Regions from separate parts of the Hoeflea prorocentri genome, predicted to be linked through region 3. Evidence: predicted binding sites of a transcription regulator. Region 3 holds the regulator's gene; each other region holds the start of a gene.
What was found. Region 3 encodes LexA, which represses DNA repair genes until DNA is damaged. Its sites were predicted from a motif close to TGTTCNNNNTGTGTTCNG; they were not measured.
Positions count from the first base shown of each region.

Region 1 (7,260 bases), 250 kb from region 3:
TCGGCCGTTTTGATAACTTCGAGATTGTGCTCGATCACCACCACGGAATTGCCCTGGTTGACGATCTCATGCAGCACATCGAGCAGTTTCGCCACATCATGGAAATGCAGGCCGGTTGTCGGCTCGTCCAGAATATAGAGCGTTCGTCCGGTTGAGCGCTTGGACAGTTCCTTTGCCAATTTGACGCGTTGTGCCTCGCCGCCGGAGAGTGTGGTCGCCTGCTGGCCGATCTTGATATAGCCAAGACCGACGCGGCGCAGCGTTGTCAGCTTATCCCGAACCGCAGGTACGGCCGAGAAAAACTCGCATCCTTCCTCGACGGTCATTTCCAGGACATCGGCGATGGATTTTCCCTTGAATGTCACCTCAAGGGTTTCGCGATTATATCGTCTGCCGTGACATACATCGCAGGTGACGTAGACGTCCGGTAGGAAGTGCATCTCGATCTTGATGACGCCGTCGCCCTGACAGGCTTCGCATCGCCCGCCCTTGACGTTGAATGAGAAGCGCCCGGGTTGATAGCCGCGTGCCTTGGCCTCGGGCAGTCCTGAGAACCAGTCGCGGATCGGCGTGAAAGCCCCGGTATAGGTCGCCGGGTTTGATCGCGGCGTCCTGCCGATCGGCGATTGATCGATGTCGATTACCTTGTCGATATGCTGAAGCCCATCGATACGTTCATGGGCTGCCGGATTATCGCGTGCGCCCATCACGCGTCGCGCTGCCGCCTTGTAGAGGGTCTCGATCAGGAAGGTGGACTTGCCTCCGCCGGAAACGCCCGTGACGGCCGTGAACACGCCAAGAGGAATGCTGGCGCTGATATTCTTGAGATTGTTCGCGCTGGCGCCAACGACGGTGATCTGCCGTTTTTTGTCGATCTTTCTCCGTTCTGCCGGAACGGCCACTTCCTGTGCACCGCAAAGATATTGCCCGGTCAGCGAACTCGAAGATGCCATGATCTCCTGCGGCGTGCCTTGAGCAACGATTTCGCCGCCATGAATGCCGGCGGCCGGTCCGATATCGACAACATGATCGGCCGTCAGAATGGCGTCCTCGTCATGTTCGACAACGATCACCGTATTGCCGATGTCCCTTAGATGTTTCAGCGTTCCAAGCAGGCGCGCGTTATCCCGCTGGTGCAGTCCGATCGAAGGTTCGTCCAGCACGTAGAGAACACCGGTCAATCCCGAGCCGATCTGCGAGGCGAGGCGGATGCGCTGGCTCTCACCACCGGACAGCGTTCCCGAATTGCGCGAGAGCGTCAGATAGTCCAGTCCGACATCGTTGAGGAATTTCAACCGGTCCCTGATTTCCTTGAAAATACGTCCGGCAATCTCGTTCTGCTTGTCGGTCAGCCTGGCGGGCAGGTCTTCAAACCAGGCGCCGGCGTCGCGAATGGACATCTCAGTGACCTTGCCGACATGCAACCCGTCGATTTTGACAGCCATGGCTTCGGGCTTCAGCCGATACCCTTTGCAACTGGGGCAGGCGGCGGCGGCCATGTACCGCTCGATTTCCTCGCGCGCCCAGGATGAATCGGTCTCCTTCCAGCGCCTCTCTAGATTGGGAATGATGCCCTCGAAATTTTTGGAGGTTTTATAAGAGCGCAAACCGTCGTCGTAATGAAAATCGATCTTGTCTTTCGTTCCGCGAAGGATGGCCTCCTGTGCTGCCTCGGGCAGTTCGTTCCACCGGTCACCGAGCTTGAAACCGAAATGGCGGCCAAGCGCCTCCAGCGTCTGTCCGTAATAGGGCGAGCTTGATTTGGCCCAGGGCGCCACCGCGCCGTCGCGCAGCGTCCGGCCGGGTTCGGGGATGATCAGCGCCGGATCAATCTTCTGTTGGGTTCCAAGACCGTCACAGGTCGGGCAGGCGCCGAACGGGTTGTTGAAGGAAAACAGTCTCGGCTCGATCTCGGGAATGGTAAAACCCGAGACGGGACAGGCGAATTTCTCCGAAAAGACCAGCCGCTCATGGGTCTCGTTCTTTGATTTGTTTGCGCTGCCGCCGGAGGTCGCCTCTTCGGGCAGGGGCTTGTCGGCAAGTTCGGCTACGGCGAGCCCCTCAGACAACGTCAAACAGGTTTCCAGACTGTCTGCAAGGCGTGTGGCAAGATCCTCGCGCACAACGACACGGTCGACAACCACATCGATATCGTGTTTGTACTTTTTGTCGAGCGCCGGCACATCCGCGATCTCATAGTAGACACCGTCCACCTTGACCCGCTGGAAGCCCTTTTTCATCAGCTCTGCGAGTTCCTTGCGGTATTCGCCCTTACGGCCCCGCACCAGCGGCGCGAGTATATAAAGACGCGTACCCTCATCCAGCCCCATGACGCGGTCAACCATCTGGCTGACTGTCTGGCTTTCGATCGGCAGGCCCGTGGCCGGCGAATAGGGCACGCCAACCCGTGCAAAGAGCAGGCGCAGATAGTCATAGATTTCCGTAACGGTGCCCACGGTCGAGCGTGGATTGCGCGACGTTGTCTTCTGTTCGATGGAAATGGCCGGAGACAGACCGTCGATCTGGTCGACATCCGGCTTCTGCATCATTTCCAGAAACTGGCGCGCATAGGCCGAGAGGCTTTCGACATAACGCCGCTGGCCTTCCGCATAGATCGTATCGAAGGCAAGGGACGATTTACCGGACCCCGAAAGACCGGTCATAACGATCAGCGTATTGCGCGGAAGGTCAAGATCGACGCTCTTTAGATTATGCTCGCGCGCGCCGCGGATCGAAATGGTCTTAAGTTCGCTCATGGTCTCCGTCCGCAATCAGGCTGATCTTCTGCGCGCCGCGCGTGATGACACAAATCCGTGGATTGAATGCGGAAGTGAATCTAGGAGCCGGATACCCAAAGTCGAGATACACACGCCACATTGCCTCAAGTTCATGACCCAAGCTGAATCATTTGACAAGGCACAATAGTCGAACTAGAACATAATGTGAACAAAAAAGCTCCTGTGGATAGTTTTATCCTGACACCCATGGGGCTGTGCGATGGTCTATGGTCGCCGGAAATCGAAGGGCAGGGTCCACGGCAAGAGACCCTTTTCCACACTTATGAGGTTTGGATATGGCAGGCAGCGTCAACAAGGTTATTTTGGTGGGCAATCTCGGTGCAGATCCGGAAATCCGCCGCACACAGGATGGGCGGCCTATTGCCAATCTGCGTGTTGCGACCTCGGAGAGCTGGCGTGATCGCAATTCCGGCGAACGGCGTGAACGCACAGAGTGGCACCGTGTGGTGATCTTCAACGAGGGCCTTTGCAAGATTGCGGAACAGTATCTGCGAAAAGGCTCGAAGATTTACGTGGAAGGTCAACTTCAGACGCGCAAATGGCAGGACCAGAGCGGACAGGACCGCTATTCCACGGAAGTGGTGCTCCAGGGGTTCAATTCCGCTCTGACGATGCTGGATGGCCGTTCTGATAGCCCCGGTGGCGGCGGAGGCGGCGGTGGTTTTGGCGATACGCAGCAGGATTACGGTCAGCCGGCGCCCGCGCAGGAAGGCGGTTTTTCAAGAGACATGGACGACGAAATCCCGTTCTGACCAACACGGGGTGTCATTCGATCCTCGCGTGCATGTGATTTCCCTCAATCCACTCCTTGTGCGATGGGATTTAAAAAGGGAGATTACAGTCCATGAAACCAGCGCAATATAAACACCAACTCCTTCGCCTGGTCAGTGCTCTTTGCCTTGCCGTTATGATATCGCCGGCCGTTGCGGGTGAGGTCGACGTTGTTGCGACTGAAGCGGAACGTCAGTCCGACGGCAAGTGGCGCTTCTCGGTCACGCTTCTGCACGATGATGAAGGGTGGGATCACTATGCCGACCGCTGGGATGTGGTTGGTCCGGACGGTACGGTTTACGGCGAGCGCGTTCTGGCGCACCCGCACGAAAATGAGCAGCCGTTCACACGTTCTCTGCCGGGTGTCTCAATTCCCGAGGGTGTGACAACCGTAACCATTCGAGGCCATGACAACGTTCATGGACTGGGAGGCAAGGAACTCGTTCTGGAGTTGAAATAAGCCGGTTGTGGCGTTGAAAAAGCACCCGGAAACGCTGGATAGAGCCGCATTTTGCCCACCGGATTCCGCTTCTGTTGCGTTCGGAAGATCAGTTGGGCTCGTTCGCCTGAACCGGGTAATAGACAGTGAAAATGCCGTTTATCGCCGAATCGTGCCGGACGAATATGAGCTCGCCGAAAAATATTGAAATAACCGTCTGAAAACATTGGAAAATATCGCCGATATTTGATGGTCTTCAAGTTGGCTTTTAAGGGGCTGATCGTCTATAAAAGGCACAACTGATTCTGCATCTTATGACGGACTTTATTTTTGTCGGAACACGATAACTCCCTGACGCCTCCCTCCGATCCATCAGGTATTGAACCCATCTCCATCATGGAGGAGATGCAGCGCTCCTATCTCGATTATGCCATGAGCGTGATCGTCAGCCGTGCGCTGCCTGATGTACGCGATGGTCTCAAGCCCGTTCACCGGCGTATCCTGTACGCCATGCATGAGGGCGGATTTCACTGGAACCGCAAATATGTGAAATCGTCCCGCATCATCGGTGACGTCATGGGTAAGTACCACCCCCATGGCGACCAGGCGATCTATGATGCCATGGTGCGCATGGCTCAGGATTTCTCCATGCGTGTGCCGCTGATCGACGGTCAGGGCAATTTTGGTTCGATCGATGGCGACCCTCCGGCTGCGATGCGTTATACGGAATCGCGCCTGGCAAAGGTTGCGCATGAGCTGCTGGAAGATATCGACAAGGACACGGTCGATTTCCAGGAAAACTATGATGCCTCGGCCAAGGAGCCGCGCGTTGTTCCAGCACGATTCCCGAACCTGCTCGTCAACGGCGCCGGCGGTATCGCCGTCGGAATGGCAACGAATATTCCACCGCACAATCTTGGCGAGGTGATCGACGGCTGTTTTGCTTTGATCGACAATCCCTCGATTGAACTCGCCGAACTGCAGGAAATCATACCGGGACCCGATTTTCCGACCGGAGGTCTGATCCTGGGCCGTTCAGGCATTCGCTCCGCCTATGACACGGGCCGCGGCTCGGTCATGATGCGTGGAAAGGTCGATGTCGAACAGATCAGGGGCGACCGCGAGGCCCTGATTATCACCGAGATTCCGTATCAGGTGAACAAGGCGTCGATGATCGAGAAAATGGCCGAACTGGTGCGAGAGAAACGCATCGAGGGCATTTCTGATATTCGTGACGAATCCGACCGCGACGGATACCGCGTTGTCATCGAGCTGAAGCGCGACGCCGTCGCCGACGTGGTCTTGAACCAGCTTTACCGGTTTACGCCGCTGCAGACATCGTTCGGCTGCAACATGGTCGCATTGAACGGCGGCAAACCTGAGCAGATGACCTTAATGGACATGCTGAAGGCGTTTGTCACCTTCCGCGAAGAGGTCATCAGCCGGCGCACGAAATTTCTGCTGAACAAGGCGCGTGACCGGGCGCATGTCCTGGTCGGTCTGGCGATCGCTGTTGCGAATATCGATGAGATTATCAGCCTGATCCGCAACGCGCCGGATCCCGGTACGGCACGGAGCCAGTTGATGGAGCGCCGCTGGCCGGCAAAGGATGTCGAGCCGCTTATCGTCCTGATTGACGATCCACGCCATCGCATCAATGAAGACGGGACCTATAACCTTTCGGAAGAGCAGGCGCGTGCCATTCTGGAATTGCGGCTTGCGCGCCTAACAGCGCTTGGCCGGGATGAAATTGCGGATGAACTCAACGAGATCGGCACCGAGATCAAGGACTATCTTGAAATCCTTGGCTCACGCATTCGCATTCTGGAGATCGTCAAGCAGGAACTGAAAGATGTCCGCGACGAATTCGCGACACCACGGCGAACGGAGATCACTGAAGGCGGTGCCGACATGGACGATGAAGACCTCATCGCCCGTGAAGACATGGTCGTTACGGTATCGCATTCCGGCTACATCAAACGGGTGCCGCTCGCGACCTACCGCGCGCAACGGCGCGGCGGTAAGGGTCGCTCCGGCATGTCGACGCGCGACGAGGATTTCGTCAACCGTCTTTTTGTGGCTAACACGCATACCCCGGTTCTGTTCTTCTCCTCGCGTGGCATCGTTTACAAGGAGAAAGTCTGGCGGCTACCGATCGGGTCGCCTCAGGCACGCGGCAAGGCGCTCATCAACATGCTGCCACTGCAACAGGGTGAGCGCATCACTTCAATCATGCCGCTGCCGGAGGACGAGGAAAGCTGGAGTCAGCTCGACGTCATGTTCTCGACGACACGCGGTACGGTTCGGCGCAACAAGCTTTCCGATTTCGTACAGGTGAACCGCAACGGCAAGATCGCCATGAAACTCGACGATGAGAAGGATGAGATTCTCAATGTCGAGACCTGCGACGAAAATGATGATGTCTTGCTGACCACAGCGCTCGGACAATGCATCCGTTTCCCGGTGACCGATGTGCGTGTCTTTGCCGGGCGCAATTCGATCGGAGTGCGCGGAATTTCGCTTGCAGACGGCGATCATGTGATTTCGATGGCCATTTTGCAACATGTGGAGGCAACGCCGGCCGAGCGGGCGGCTTATATCAAGCGCAGCCGGGCCGATGATGTCGAACTTGTTGGTGAGGACACCTCGGCCGATGGCGAAGAGGAACTGACGGACGAAAGGGCAAAAGAACTGCAGGAACGTGAGCAGTTCGTGTTGACTGTCAGTGAGAAGGGTTTTGGAAAACGCTCATCTTCCTATGATTTCCGGATTTCCGGTCGCGGCGGAAAGGGGATCCGTGCAACCGATACCAGCAAGGTCGACGAGATCGGCCAGTTGGTGGCAACATTCCCGGTCGAACATGACGACCAGATCATGCTGGTTTCCGATGGCGGGCAACTGATCCGGGTGCCGGTCGATGGAATTCGCATCGCCAGCCGGGCAACCAAGGGTGTGACTATATTCTCAACGTCAAAACAGGAAAAAGTGGTTTCGGTCGAACGTATCAACGAACCGGAAGACGAAGAGGATGAAAACGGCGGCGAGGGTGACGAAAGCGCCGAAGGCGCTGAGGCAACGGAATAAAAAAATCCGGATGGTTGGGGCCATCCGGATTAGTTGGGGACTTGATTGGAGGTCATTGAGAGTCCCTAGGGTAAATAAGAAAACTGTAAGACTATCCCTTAATTCGGCGACGTGCTTTTTCAGTTGCTTCGACCTGTTCGCGATGCATGGCATGCATTGCCGCGCCCA
Region 1 is NZ_JAPJZI010000001.1:1,939,804-1,947,063, reverse strand. It holds gene uvrA (excinuclease ABC subunit UvrA) at 1-2,756, opposite strand, end outside; gene OQ273_RS09105 (single-stranded DNA-binding protein) at 3,074-3,550, shown strand; gene OQ273_RS09100 (hypothetical protein) at 3,643-4,029, shown strand; gene gyrA (DNA gyrase subunit A) at 4,360-7,092, shown strand; gene OQ273_RS09090 (hypothetical protein) at 7,184-7,260, opposite strand, start outside.
Region 1: the regulator LexA is predicted to act here: its motif matches at 2,932-2,949, upstream of uvrA (excinuclease ABC subunit UvrA).

Region 2 (7,260 bases), 360 kb from region 3:
TGAAACGATAATCTTCTTCATGCCAGCCGCTCCCTGAAATACACGACAGGCACTCTGTAGCGCCTGCACATGACAGTCATTTTCCGTCGGATGAAATCGCCCGACGCTTTTAGCCTGCAAGGGCGCCGGCGACCGCATCAACAGCAGCATCCGCTTTAGCGCCATCCGGTCCGCCGGCCTGCGCCATATCCGGCCTGCCGCCGCCGCCCTTTCCACCAAGAGCAGCCGATGCAACGCGTACCAGATCGACGGCGCTGTAGCGGTCTGTCAGGTCTTCGGTCACCCCGACGACTACGCTTGCCTTGCCTTCGCCCGACACGCCGATCAGCGTGACCACTCCCGAGCCAAGCGATGTCTTGGCCTCATCGACAAGTCCCTTGAGATCGCGCGGCTCGACGCCGGCGACAGTCTTGCCAAGGAATTTAACGCCGGCGATATCCCGCGTTTCATCCGCCGAACCGTTTCCGCCGCCGCCAAGCGCCAGCTTCTTTTTCAGTTCCGTGATCTGACGCTCAAGTTTACGGCGTTCATCGACAAGCGCTTCGACGCGGGAGACCACCTCGCCAGGTTGTACCCGAAGTGAGGATGCCAGCGTTTTCACCCGGCTGTCCTGCTCGGAAAGGTACTTGCGTGCCGCTTCGCCCGTCAGCGCTTCAAGACGCCGTACGCCGGCGGCGACCGCACTCTCACCGACAACCCTTACCAGACCGATATCGCCGGTGGCGTTGACATGGGTGCCACCGCAAAGTTCCGTTGAATAGGTCCTGTCCTGTTTGTCACCATGAAGGCCCGTTCCCATGGATACGACCCGCACTTCATCGCCGTATTTCTCTCCGAACAGCGCCATCGCGCCTTCGGCAATGGCATCGTCGACTGCCATGAGCCTTGTGGTCACCGGGCTGTTTTGAATGACAATCTCATTGGCCATGTCTTCGACCTTCGCGACCTCATCCTCGCTCATGGGCTTGGGATGTGAAATATCGAAGCGCAGGCGGTCCGGTGCGACCAGCGATCCCTTCTGTGTCACATGGCTGCCGAGAATTTCACGCAGGGCCTCGTGCAGCAAATGGGTCGCCGAGTGATTGGCGCGCAGCTGGCTGCGACGCTCGTGATCGACACTCAGCACGACTTCAGCGCCGTTTTGAAGAACACCGTCCTCGACAACGGCACTGTGAACAAAAAGGCCTTCCGCCTTCTTCTGTGTATCGCTCACCCGCAGACGCAATCCGTCGGCACTGATCAGGCCCGTATCGCCAACCTGACCGCCGGATTCTCCGTAAAACGGCGTCTGGTTGACGACGACCTGCACAGCCTCATCCTTGGACGCCGACTGCACTTCAGCGCCATCCTTGACGATAGCCTGTACAACGCCTTCCGCCTGTTCGGCGTCGTAGCCAAGGAAATCGGTCGCGCCCAACCGGTCGCGCAATTCCAGCCAGACCGTCTCTGTCGCCGCCTCGCCGGAACCTGCCCAATTGGCCCGCGCCTCGGCTTTCTGCCGCTCCATCGCGGCATTGAAACCGGCATCGTCAACGGTGATGCCACGCTGGCGCAACGCATCCTGCGTCAGGTCAAGCGGAAACCCGTATGTGTCGTAAAGTTTGAAGGCCGTTTCGCCATCAAGCTCGGCGCCCTCCTGCAAATCAGCCGTTGCATCGGACAGGAGATTAAGGCCGCGCTCGAGTGTCTTGCGAAATCGTGTCTCCTCAAGCTTGAGCGTCTCGGAGATCAGTGCCTCGGCCCGCACCAGTTCCTGATAGGCACGGCCCATCTGCTCGACCAGCGCCGGCAGCAACTTCCACATGAGTGGCTCACGCGCGCCAAGAAGCTCGGCATGGCGCATGGCCCGGCGCATGATCCGCCGCAGCACGTAGCCCCTGCCCTCGTTGGACGGCAGCACACCGTCGGCAATCAGGAAGGATGAGGAACGCAAATGATCGGCAATGACGCGGTGGCTCGCCTGCGCCTTTCCTTCGGCCTTCACACCGGTCAGTTCTTCCGACGCGCTGATCAGCGCCTGGAACAGGTCGATGTCGTAATTGTCGTGTTTACCCTGCAGCAGCGCTGCAATACGTTCCAGACCCATGCCGGTATCGATCGACGGCTTGGGCAGATCGACCCGCTCGTCAATCGTCTGCTGTTCGTATTGCATGAAGACGAGGTTCCAGATCTCGATGAACCTGTCACCATCTTCCTCGGCCGATCCGGGTGGTCCGCCCCAGATGTCCTCGCCATGATCGTAGAATATCTCCGAACACGGACCGCAAGGGCCGGTATCGCCCATGGCCCAGAAATTGTCATGGGTGGCGATACGGACAATCCGCTCGTCGGGAAGGCCCGCGATCTTCTTCCACAGATCATAGGCCTCGTCATCCGTGTGATAAACGGTGGCCCAGAGCCGATTGCCGTCAACCCCGAATTCCTTGGTGATGAGGTTCCAGGCCAGTTCAATCGCAACATCCTTGAAATAGTCGCCAAAGGAAAAATTACCGAGCATTTCAAAGAAGGTGTGATGGCGCGCCGTATAGCCGACATTGTCGAGATCGTTGTGCTTGCCGCCGGCGCGAACGCATTTCTGCGCCGTTACGGCGCGTGTGTAGTCGCGGTGCTCAAGGCCGGTAAAGACGTTCTTGAACTGAACCATGCCGGCATTGACGAACATGAGGGTCGGATCGTTCCGAGGCACCAGCGGGCTGGACGGCACGATCTCGTGCCCGTTCTTGCCGAAATAGTCGAGAAAAGCCGACCGGATCTCGTTTACGCCATTCATGAAACGCCCTTTGACATCAAACAGGTTGCGTGTGCGGCTTCACGGCCGCCGAAAGTCCGTTCGGCTTTTATCCGCCTGCTTGAGGACTGTCCAGACAGGCAAGGACCTGGGCGACCTTGCCCGCACAAATAAGTTGGCCGGCGGCACCGTCAATGCCGCCGGCCAACCCGGATCAAAAAACAAGGAGCCTAAGCTTCGGCAACATCCGCCTCACCGTCATCGCTATCATCGGGCCTGCCCTCTTCCAGCAACTGTTCGGCGATCAGGCCGGCATTTTGTCGCAAGGCCATTTCTATCTCCTGCGCCATCTGCGGATTTTCCTTCAGGAAGGTCTTGGCGTTCTCGCGACCCTGCCCGAGACGCTGGCTGTTATAGGAGAACCAGGCGCCCGATTTTTCAACAATGCCGGCTTTCACGCCAAGATCGATCAATTCGCCGGTCTTGGAAACGCCTTCGCCATACATGATGTCGAACTCGACCTGCTTGAAAGGCGGCGCCATCTTGTTCTTGACCACCTTGATGCGCGTCTGGTTGCCGACCACTTCGTCGCGGTCCTTCACCGACCCGATGCGCCTGATATCAAGCCGCACCGAGGAGTAGAATTTCAACGCATTGCCGCCGGTCGTCGTTTCGGGCGAGCCGAACATCACACCGATCTTCATGCGGATCTGGTTGATGAAGACCACCATGCAGTTGGATCGGGAAATCGAAGCGGTCAGCTTACGCAGCGCCTGGCTCATGAGCCGCGCTTGCATGCCGGGAAGCGAATCGCCCATCTCGCCTTCAATCTCGGCGCGCGGCGTCAGTGCCGCGACCGAGTCGATCACCAGCACATCGATCGCGCCGGAGCGCACCAGCGTGTCGGTGATCTCAAGCGCCTGCTCACCGGTATCGGGCTGCGAGATCAGGAGGTTTTCAAGATCGACGCCGAGCTTGCGCGCATAGACCGGATCGAGCGCGTGTTCGGCATCGATAAAGCCACATATGCCGCCCTTCTTCTGCGCCTCGGCCACCGTATGCAGCGCCATGGTTGTCTTACCGGAGCTCTCAGGCCCGTAAATCTCGATGATGCGGCCTTTCGGCAGTCCGCCAACGCCCAGTGCGATATCCAGCCCCAGAGATCCGGTCGGCACGGTTTCGACTTCAACGATATTTTCGTTTGAGCCGAGCTTCATGATCGAGCCCTTGCCGAAAGCCCGCTCTATCTGTGAGAGCGCTGCATCGAGTGCCTTGCTTTTGTCCACCGAATTTTCCTCTACAAGCCGCAAAGAGTTCTGAGCCATTCCGTCCACCTTTAGGTTATATACGCATCACTGGCAATGAAAGCCGCATTCAAAAAATGTACCCTATTTGTTCTCATTTTGCAATATGTCACTAAGGCACTGATATTATAATATAATAGCCTTTATGTTCTTATTTTGTCTGAAGACAGAACCGGGAATACCGAAACTTGGCAGGCAGTGAAACTGACCAATCGCATCCGAAACAAAACCCGATTCGCGCTTTGACATGCATCTGGCGCGGATCGGCTGAAATATGTGGAAGTGATACCTGCGATTTGTCACACTGCGCAAGGGATGATCCATTGCTTTGAGCTGAGGGGGTTTAAGCCGGTGCGCACTCTTGTCCTTGTCATCTTCGTTGCCCTCATGACGGCGTTGTCTCCGATCAGCACCGCTATGGCGCAACAACCATCCGAGGAGTTGTTGAAGGAGCTCGGCATCATGGTCGCACAGATGCAGGAGGTCGGTGCGCGCTACGACAGGAAACTCGTCCAGCTCAGCGGCGCAATTGGCACGGTGAATGCCGGCCGGACGGGAAGCCTGAACCTGGGCGAACTTGCTCCGGACGATTATCAGGTGGCCGTTGCCTGCGCCAATTGCGGCGGCCTGTCCGCTGAACTGCTTGATGCAAGCGGCACAGTCATTGAGGCCAAGCCGATGGATTTTGCGGCAACGTTTTTTATCTTTGACGTTCAGGACAAGGGACAGCGCATGGTGCGGATCACACCCAAAGATTGCGCCGCGCTATCATGTGAATATGGCGCTGTGCTGTTTCGGGACACACCGGCGCAATAGAGACGTGTCAACAAACGCGTCGATTGGCGCAATTTGAATGGGCCGCTGCATCGCGCTTTCCAAATTGAATTGCCCAGCGCCATGCGATAAGCCAACGGCTCATACGCGGCATTGACCGCAAGCGATTGAAGGCTGTTCAGCATGGCTCGGGTTCTTGTCCTGGGGGGCGCGCATATCGACCGGCGAGCAACGCTCGACGGCGCAACGGTCCCGGGCGCGAGCAATCCGGGTCGCTGGCACGAAGAAGCCGGCGGTGGCGGCTTCAACGCAGCGCGCATCATGGCAAGGCTCGACAATGCGGTCTCCATGGTGTCCGTGCGCGGCGGCGACGCAGCCGCCGAAATCGTCGCGACCGCGGTGGAGGCCGCCGGCATTGTCGATATGGCTCAGGTCTTTCTCGACCGCAGGACCCCCAGCTATTCCGCCGTTCTGGAGGCCGATGGCAATCTTCATATCGCAGTCGCCGATATGGACCTTTATGACCGGTTCGTTTACCGCCAGCTCTCGCGCAAATCGATCCGTCAGGCTGTTGCAGCGGCAGATCTCGTCCTGTGCGATGCCAATCTGCCGGAACAAACGCTCGCCGCCCTCGCCCGCATGACGCACGAGAACCGCACAAAGCTGGCGGCAATTGCCATTTCTCCGGCCAAGGTCGGCAAGCTGACACCGGCCTTTGCACATATGTCGGTGATATTCATGAATGCGGCCGAGGCCGTCGCCCTTTGCGGCGATATCCCGCCCGAGAACTGGCCGCAAGAGCTGCGAAAGATGGGCATTGCGCGCGCCTCAATCTCCCGCGGCAAAGACCCGCTTTTGGCCTATGACGACGATGATGTCTTTCAGATAAGGCCGTTGCCGATCGATGCAATCGTCGATGTCACCGGCGCCGGCGACACGCTGGCTGCGGCAAGTCTGCATGCTTATCTGGCCGGCTACAGCTTCCGCGACGCGTTGCGCTACGGCACGGCAGCGGCCGGGTTGACAATCCAGTCGCGCGAGGCCGCACCCGCCCATCTCAACGAGCACAAAATCACTGAAGTCCTTCAAAACGTGCCGCCAGCACAGCCCCTCCCGTAATGCCGCCAACAAACGAGAACCGACATGACCGACGCCGCATTTCCCCTGTCTTTTTCCGCCGAGGTCCGGGCCGCGCTCGAAGCCGGCAATCCGGTTGTCGCGCTTGAATCGACCATCATCACTCATGGCATGCCTTGGCCAGGCAATCTCGACATGGCGCGCGGCGTGGAAGACATTATCCGCAACGCGGGAGCAGTTCCCGCGACGATCGCGGTCATTGACGGCCAATTGAATATCGGCCTCGAAGATGAGGCACTTAACGCGCTGGCGCAGCGGTCCGACGCCATGAAAGTATCCCGTGCGGATCTTCCCTTTGCCGTGGCAACCGGGCGGACCGGCGCAACGACGGTGGCTGCGACGATGATCGCGGCGGCCCTAGCCGGTATCGGTGTCTTCGCCACAGGCGGGATCGGCGGCGTTCATCGCGGCGCTGAAACAGATTTCGACATCTCCGCAGACCTTGAGGAACTTGCCCGCACCTCGGTCATCGTTGTCTGTGCCGGCGCCAAAGCCATTCTTGATATCCCCAAGACACTGGAAGTACTGGAGACAAAGGGCGTTCCGGTGGTCACCTACGGCGCGGACGAACTGCCGGCCTTCTGGTCGCGCACATCGGGCCTTCGCAGCCCCTTAAGGCTCGACAGTGCCGATGACATCGCACGCTTTCAAAAAACGCGCACAGCGATGGGCATCGACGGCGGCATGCTCATCGCCAACCCCGTGCCGCAGAACGACGAAATTCCGCGCGGCGAAATGGAAGCCCATATCGCCGAGGCCCTGGAACGTGCCCGCGCCAAAGGCGTCAGCGGCAAGGAGGTTACGCCGTTCCTCCTGTCCGAAATCCTGACAATCACCAAGGGCCGGAGCCTTGACACAAATATCGCCCTGGTGCGCAACAATGCGCTTCTCGCGGCGCAAATCGCCATGGCTCTTGCGAAGGCCGGATAACCGGTATCGCGAAAAAAACAACCAATGACGCACGTTCTCGATAAGCCCGTAGATTACGGCGATTACCATTTTCGCAGTCGGGAAAACCCTATCTTTACGATCATTTTGGTAGAATTGGCGCTCCATAGTGATCAGGCATTGTGCGGTAACGATGAGCGCCAGAGCGACGACGACAAAAGACAGGAACTACCTGCCCCTCGCAAGACAGGGCGCATTGACGAGCATGGGCTGGACCATGGCCTCGCCATCCGTTGTGCTGACCTATCTGGCCGTCGAACAGGACTTGCCTGTCCTCGTCGCCGGCCTGCTTGTCACGTCCCGGCACATGGCCGGTCTGGCCGCTGACGTCTTTGGTCTCAGGATCGCCAAACAGACACATAACAGAAA
Region 2 is NZ_JAPJZI010000001.1:1,326,677-1,333,936, reverse strand. It holds gene OQ273_RS06125 (hypothetical protein) at 1-21, opposite strand, end outside; gene alaS (alanine--tRNA ligase) at 110-2,770, opposite strand; gene recA (recombinase RecA) at 2,959-4,053, opposite strand; gene OQ273_RS06110 (hypothetical protein) at 4,384-4,848, shown strand; gene OQ273_RS06105 (carbohydrate kinase family protein) at 4,990-5,925, shown strand; gene OQ273_RS06100 (pseudouridine-5'-phosphate glycosidase) at 5,950-6,873, shown strand; gene OQ273_RS06095 (MFS transporter) at 7,025-7,260, shown strand, end outside.
Region 2: the regulator LexA is predicted to act here: its motif matches at 4,111-4,128, upstream of recA (recombinase RecA).

Region 3 (7,260 bases):
CGGAGGTAGTGATGAGTAGGGCGACCAAGGGTCCCGGCTCCACAGAACGAGCCATTGTGTTTGTGGGCCCAAACCACAACTTTGCCGAATGCATCGAGACAGCGCTGATAAATGAAATTGAGGATCTGGTCCTCGAACGGCGTCTCGATTTCAAACAACTCTTCCACAAAACCGAAGACCTTGAGGTGCGTGTGTGCCTCATCGTCATAGATGAGACCTTGTCGGACGAAGTTCGCTCAAACTACGACCGGCTGCGCGAGCTCTTCCCGACCCAGATCTTGTGTCTCGCCTGCAACGAGACACGGCCCCTTCCTGACCTCATGAATGATCCCGCTTTAACCGGATTGGTCGAAAGTTTTCTGCCGATGAACCTGCGGCTCGATATCTGGCTTTCAGCTGTCCGGCTGATGATGAACGGCGGTGACTACATACCCAGGCAAGCCCCGGCACCACTTCATACGAGCGGCGACAGCCAAATAGAGATTGCGCGCGCAACAAAAGACGGCACAACGCGGACACAGGTTACCGGGGCAAAAAACGCCCGAAGCGGCAGGTTGACTTCAAGGGAAATTGACGTGCTGAAACTGGTTGCCCGAGGTTATCAAAACAAGGTCGTCGCAGCCGAATTGGAACTTTCGGAAAACACCATCAAGCTGCACATGCATCACATCATCGAGAAACTCGGTGTCGGCAACAGGACGGAAGCTGCCGCGGTCTATTTCGGTGAGATCAAGGCAGGCCGGGCGAACGGACCCGGTTAGCCGAAGCCTTTGCTTCCAGAACGCGGAGGTTAACTCAGCATGGTCACATCAGAGACCAGACCACAGCCGCATCTGCCCGAGCAGTTTCAGAAGATACTTCTGCTGGTCGGGCAGATGAATTACTCCTGGACCAACACTGAGACCCTTCTCATTCATCTGATTGCGGGGCTGGCCGGGATCGATAAAGAAACGGCGATCGTCATATTCCTGACCTTGAACACCACTCGCGCCAGGCTCGATCTTGTCGACCGGCTGGCCAAAATGGAGCGGACCGAGCCACAGGCCAGAAAGGATATTCTTGGACTGACCGGCGACATGGTCAAGGTCCTGAAACACAAGAACCGCTACAACCACTGCCTCTACTCCTTCGACGATGAAGGCAGGAATGCAAAAACGATCCTCATGCGCATCGCGGAGACCAAGAACGCCATCAAGATAGGCAAGACACAAGCCCTCGACGCTTCCGAGATCGGAAAAATCCGGGAATCGATCAGGACGATCGAGACGATCAACCGGCGCACCTGGTCAACGATCATGAAGTTCGATTTTCCGCTCTAGTGCGCGAGAGATCAATCCACATCAGCCGTCAAGGCTTCCCGGGCCGCGTCAGGCGGGAGCCAGCTCGTAAATATGGACCGGATGCGGGCTGAAGAGTTTGATGATCAGTTTGACAAAGCGTGACATCGGCCTCGGCCTGATCCGTTCATTTGCATTGAGCGCATGGCGGTGCATGGAGTTGTAATAGACGATAATCACCTTGCGCTTCGCGCCGCTATCGTCGCAGTGCGAATATTTGCGGATGACCTTATCCAGCAGTTCGCCTTCGAACGGATTATAGAAATAAAGGATGCAGTCGGTTTTCGGCGTATCGTAATCCATGACGTCGCAGCAGACCGATTTTATGTCCCTGCATTTGAGATGATTTTTCGGATAACCGGAAATATTGCGCTCGGCCTGCTCATGTAAAATGCTGCTGAACTCGATCCCGTGCACGAGACGAAACGGCCACTGGGCGGCAGTCAGCAACATGCGCCCCCTGCCCGATCCGTAATCGACAAAAGAGAAACGGCTCAGATCCTCATTCAAACCTTTGAGGATCCAGCCCAGCACAAGGCGTGGAGACGCGCCATATTCATAAGACAATTTGGCATGAGCCGAATTCACCGGGGAAAGATCGTCCTGATGCAACGTCCCGCGCGTGGCAACTGCCTCCCGCGTTTCGAACCACCGGTCCCACATCCAGTAATGAACTCTGTAGAGGAACATCGCCCAAAAGTGGCGTACAAGCTGCATCTCATTTACCGGCAGCGGCGGACCGAAATTGGCCACAGTGCGGTCCGCGCCCGAGATAGATCGTACGCGGGATCGTGACCGCAATGTCTTCCAGCCCGGACAGACCCGCACGATCATCCGGCAGAAATTCTCCGGTGATGCACGCTGTGATGGGCCCGCAGCCTGGATATGACGATCGCATCTTTTTCATTGGCTAAACCCCCTGCCGTGTTTGAGGCTGAAGGTACAACGCGCAGGTTTATACAATTTTAACGGGACGGGCGAAAGCGAACACAGCGGTGCTTGTTTTAACCGGCGCTCCCTATTACCGGACAGCGATTGACGGGCGCCGGCCGCAATGCCCTGTCGGCAAAACCCGATTGACTACCCTGTTAGCGACGCCGGGCAGTCTGTTAACCAAATATAAACACTTGAAGAACACAAATGGAACATATAGTGTATGTTCTGTATTTGTTTCTCCGATTCGGGAGCCGGCGATGCTGACGCGAAAACAACATGAGCTGCTGCTTTATATTCATGAGCGTATGAAGGAGACGGGCATCCCGCCGTCCTTCGACGAGATGAAGGAAGCGCTTGATCTTGCCTCAAAATCAGGCATTCATCGCCTGATTACCGCCTTGGAGGAACGTGGGTTCATCCGAAGGCTGCCAAACCGGGCCCGCGCTCTTGAAGTCTTGCGCCTTCCCGAGACGATGATTCCGGCCGGCCAGCAACGCAAGGGGTTCTCGCCAAGCGTTATCGAAGGCAGCCTGGGTAAACCCGCGCCTGAACCCACACCGCTTCCGGTTCAGGACAATGATGATACGCAGGCTGCGGTGAGCGTACCCGTTATGGGCCGGATCGCCGCCGGTGTGCCCATATCGGCCATCCAGAACAATACGCACAATATCAGCGTCCCCCCGGAGATGCTGTCCGGCGGTGAACATTACGCGCTTGAGGTAAAGGGCGATTCAATGATCGAAGCCGGCATTTTTGACGGCGATACTGTGGTCATCAAAAACGCCTCCACAGCCAATCCGGGTGAAATCGTTGTCGCGCTTGTCGATGACGAGGAAGCAACCTTGAAGCGGTTCCGCAGAAAGGGCGCCTCAATTGCCCTGGAAGCAGCAAACCCATCCTATGAGACTCGGATTTTCGGCCCGGATCAGGTGAAGATCCAAGGCAAGCTGGTGGGGCTGATCAGGCGCTATCACTGACGCCATGACGGTGTGATCTTGTAGAAGCTGTCATTGCGCCAGTTATAGGCGCGATGGCGCGTCCAGGCTCGGTCAACACTGGCAACTGCCGAACGTATTTTCGGCTGATTGCCGTTCGTTTTCGTCCAGATGGCCAAAGCGCCGCTTTGGCGCAGCATGCGGCCTGTAATCAGCAGGGCTCCGGAATAACACCGCTCCATCGCAATCGATGCCGCGGTCACGACGATATCTGCCTCGTCACAGGCAGCGCCGAGATAGGATAAATCCTCAACCAGAGCCAGTTTCGTCCCACTGCCCGACACGCCGACACAGAAAGTTTTTGCCGCACACTGCATGTGATCAGTCCTCGCAGCTGAGGCTTCCAATGCGGATCCAAGGTCATTTATCCCGCCAGCGATATCGAGGGGCGTATCATGTCGGGTTCGTTTGAGCCCCGTCTGCCATTGCTCAAAGATGAATCGGGGTGGTCTTTTGCGGTTTGTGGCCAAGCCGCCTTTATTGACAAGTGCAACCAACCTGCCGTCCTCGGCAATCAGAATGTCAGGCCACGTGCGTGGTATCGTCATGGCGGCTCCAGCGAGCAGGAGCAGCGCCAGCCCTACGATCCTCAACCGGGTCCTGCTCAACACAAAGATCAGCAGGCCGGCGACCGCAACAAGTGTTATCCACGGGCTTATCTGACCAACGACAACCGCACCGCCGATGTCACGAACATAACGGGCGATGGCTATCACTGCATCAAGCCCCCCTCCCATCACGATCAACGGCCATTTTTCGAGACCCAATGGCATGAGCAGGACGGCAAACATCCCCGCCGGCATCACAATAAAGGTGACAATCGGCATGGCGGCCAGATTGGCCAGAAGCCCGTATGCCGCAATCCGATGGAAGTGATGGATGGCAAACGGCGCCGTGGCGAGACCTGCAACGAGTGACGTAACCGCCAGCCCAAGGAAAAAGACAAACAGAACGCGTGCCGGGGTGCCCAGCCACCCGGCCTCAGCACGCCCTGTTCCGGGCCGGGGTTTATTCCACAGCGCATAAGTCGCAATTAGTGCCGCAGTTGCGGCAAACGACATTTGAAAGCCCGGCCCGAGAACGGCGGAGGGCGTTATGACGATGATAATCATTGCGGCAATGGCGACATTGCGCATCGTCAGCGCCTGTCTGTCCGCGAGCACGGCGATCAGCATGATGACCAGCATGATCCAGGCCCGTTGCGTCGAAACGCTTGCTCCGGAGATGGAAAGATAGAGCGTGGCGATGGCCAAGGCTCCGACCGCCGCATACTTCTTCGTTGGAACTGCCTGCACGATCGTGGGAAAAACGCTGAAACAGGCGCGCACAAGCAAGAAGAATGTGCCTGCCACAAGCGCCATGTGCAGGCCGGAAATCGCCAGCACATGGGCAAGCCCGCTCTGCCGCAGGGCATCCACCGTATCCGGGCTCATCGAACGACGGTCCGCAACCGTCAACGCGGCCGCAAAGCCGCCCGCCTCTCCGGGCAGCACCTCTTTGACCCGTTCGCTGATCTTTTGACGCAGGCGTTGAAGTGTCAGCCCACCTTCTTCGAACCAACCGCGACCGCTTGCATCCGGCACATACGTCGTATCGGGTTTGCCAAGGAAAAACCCGTTGGCGCCGATACCGTTGAAAAAGGAGTTGTAGGTAAAGTCGAAACTGCCCGGCAGGGCTGGTCCCGAAGGCGGTCGCAGGCGCACCAACCCCGAAACGCCGCCGCCGATTTCCACCGGTTCATGGTTGGCCCTGGCGACAAGACGGACGGTCTCGGGCGGCCGTCGCAGTTGTGGATCAAAACTGCGATCGACCTTGATCGTATAGCGTAAACGACCTGCATGGTCGACGTCACGGGCGACGACCGTCCCGACGATATTTGTCGTCACCTCTCCATCCAAGAGGGTCGTGTTCAGCTGCCTTGTCTCAAAATCGGCGGCAAGCATCGCTAAAACAAAACCCGCGACCAGCAAACCAGACTTGCGAAGCCACTCACGATCCGAGACTGCGAGAACGATCATGCAGCACCCGAGGGCAACCGCAACAGGAAGAATGGCTGGTCTTTCCGGCAAGACAAACCAGGTCGCGGCACCAAGGGCCATGGAAACCGGAAGCCAAAGCATCGCCTGGCCCGGACCGGCTTCCTTACGCAAAGCGTCAATCAAGGTGCGCCATATGGACGTGAAAGATCCGGGCCTGGCTCCCTCCCGTGAAGTCGGCGCCCTGTCATGCGCATCAGGAGCAGCGAGCCTTTCGGCGGACCGCCCGTCTTTGACCCGATCTGAGCTGTTCATGGAGCTTTCGTCAGTCCCGTACCGGCCTTTGATCCTACATTTTGCTTGCCTGACCGCAAAGCACCCTGCGCACCTTGCACTCTTCAGGTTGTGTGTTACATGACCCGCCAAGTTCCAGACAAATCGAAAACCCAAGGAAACTCCATGTCCGGAGACGTCATAACCCGTTTTGCCCCCTCCCCGACCGGCTTTCTCCACATCGGCGGCGCGCGGACCGCATTGTTCAATTGGCTTTATGCTAAGAACCGTGGCGGCAAGATGCTGCTGCGCATTGAAGATACTGACCGTAGCCGCCACTCCGATGAGGCCGTCGAAGCAATACTGGACGGTCTCCAATGGCTGGGACTTTCCTGGGATGGAGAACCTATCTCACAATATGCACGCGTCGACAGACACCGTGCGATCGCCGAGGAACTCGTGAAATCGGGCAATGCCTATTATTGCTATGCGACGCCGAAAGAGCTCGAGGCGATGCGTGAAAAGGCTCGTGCCGAAGGCCGCCCTCCGCGCTATGATGGTCGCTGGCGCGACCGCGACCCCTCCGAGGCACCATCCGGCGTGAAACCGGCAATCCGCATCAAGGCGTCGCGCGACGGCGTGACGGTCGTTGCTGATCGCGTGCAAGGCGATGTGTCGTTCCCGAATGGCGATCTGGACGATTTCATCATCCTGCGCTCTGACGGCAACCCCACATACATGCTTGCTGTCGTTGTCGACGATCATGACATGGGTGTGACTGATATCATTCGCGGCGACGACCACCTGACCAACGCCGCCCGCCAGACGGTTATCTATCATGCGATGAAATGGCCGGTTCCGACAATGGCACATATTCCGCTGATCCACGGCCCGGACGGAGGCAAACTCTCTAAGCGCCACGGAGCCTTGGGCGCCGAGGCCTACCGCGCCATGGGCTATCTGCCAGAAGCACTGTGCAACTATCTGGTACGCCTTGGATGGAGCCATGGCGACGACGAGATCATTTCAATGGAACAGATGATCGAATGGTTCGACATCGCCGATGTCAACAAGGGCGCCGCCCGGTTCGACGTCAAGAAACTCGAAGCGATAAACGGCCACTACATACGAAATGGCGACGACGACACCTTGACGGAAGCATTGTGTGCGTTCTTCCCCCACATGGAAGGCGGAGACTATTTCGAAGCTCGTAAATCCGATGAAAAGGTCAGGCAGCTAAGGGAAGCGATGCCGGGCTTGAAGGAACGCGCCCGCACCCTGTCGGATCTTGCCGACGGTGCTCGCTTTCTCTTCGCCGAAAGGCCCTTGAACAATGAAGACAAGGCGGAAAAGATACTGTCCGAGGGCGGCCGCGATACGTTAAGCAAGCTTTTGCCGCTGCTGGAGACGGCCGGCGATTGGCGGTTGGAGACACTGGAAACGGTCATTCGTGACTTTGCCGATGCCGAGGAACTGAAGCTCGGAAAGGTCGCCCAGCCGCTTCGCGCAGCTCTGACCGGGCGCACAACGTCTCCTGGCGTATTCGATGTCATAGCCGTACTTGGGCGGGATGAGGCATTGGGGCGAATAAAGGATCAACTGGCCTGACCGCCGGCAAGCCTCTGGAAATTGACTGTGCAGTGCGGTATCTACCCATCCACAGGCGGTTTGGATTGGTTCTTTCGGCCCATCAGCTCATGCGGAAGAAACAACGGAACTTATCCTACAATGCCCGGCGCATAA
Region 3 is NZ_JAPJZI010000001.1:1,688,992-1,696,251, reverse strand. It holds gene OQ273_RS07905 (response regulator transcription factor) at 12-761, shown strand; gene OQ273_RS07900 (hypothetical protein) at 801-1,319, shown strand; gene OQ273_RS07895 (class I SAM-dependent methyltransferase) at 1,368-2,054, opposite strand; gene lexA (transcriptional repressor LexA) at 2,531-3,250, shown strand; gene OQ273_RS07885 (ComEC/Rec2 family competence protein) at 3,244-5,559, opposite strand; gene gltX (glutamate--tRNA ligase) at 5,704-7,125, shown strand.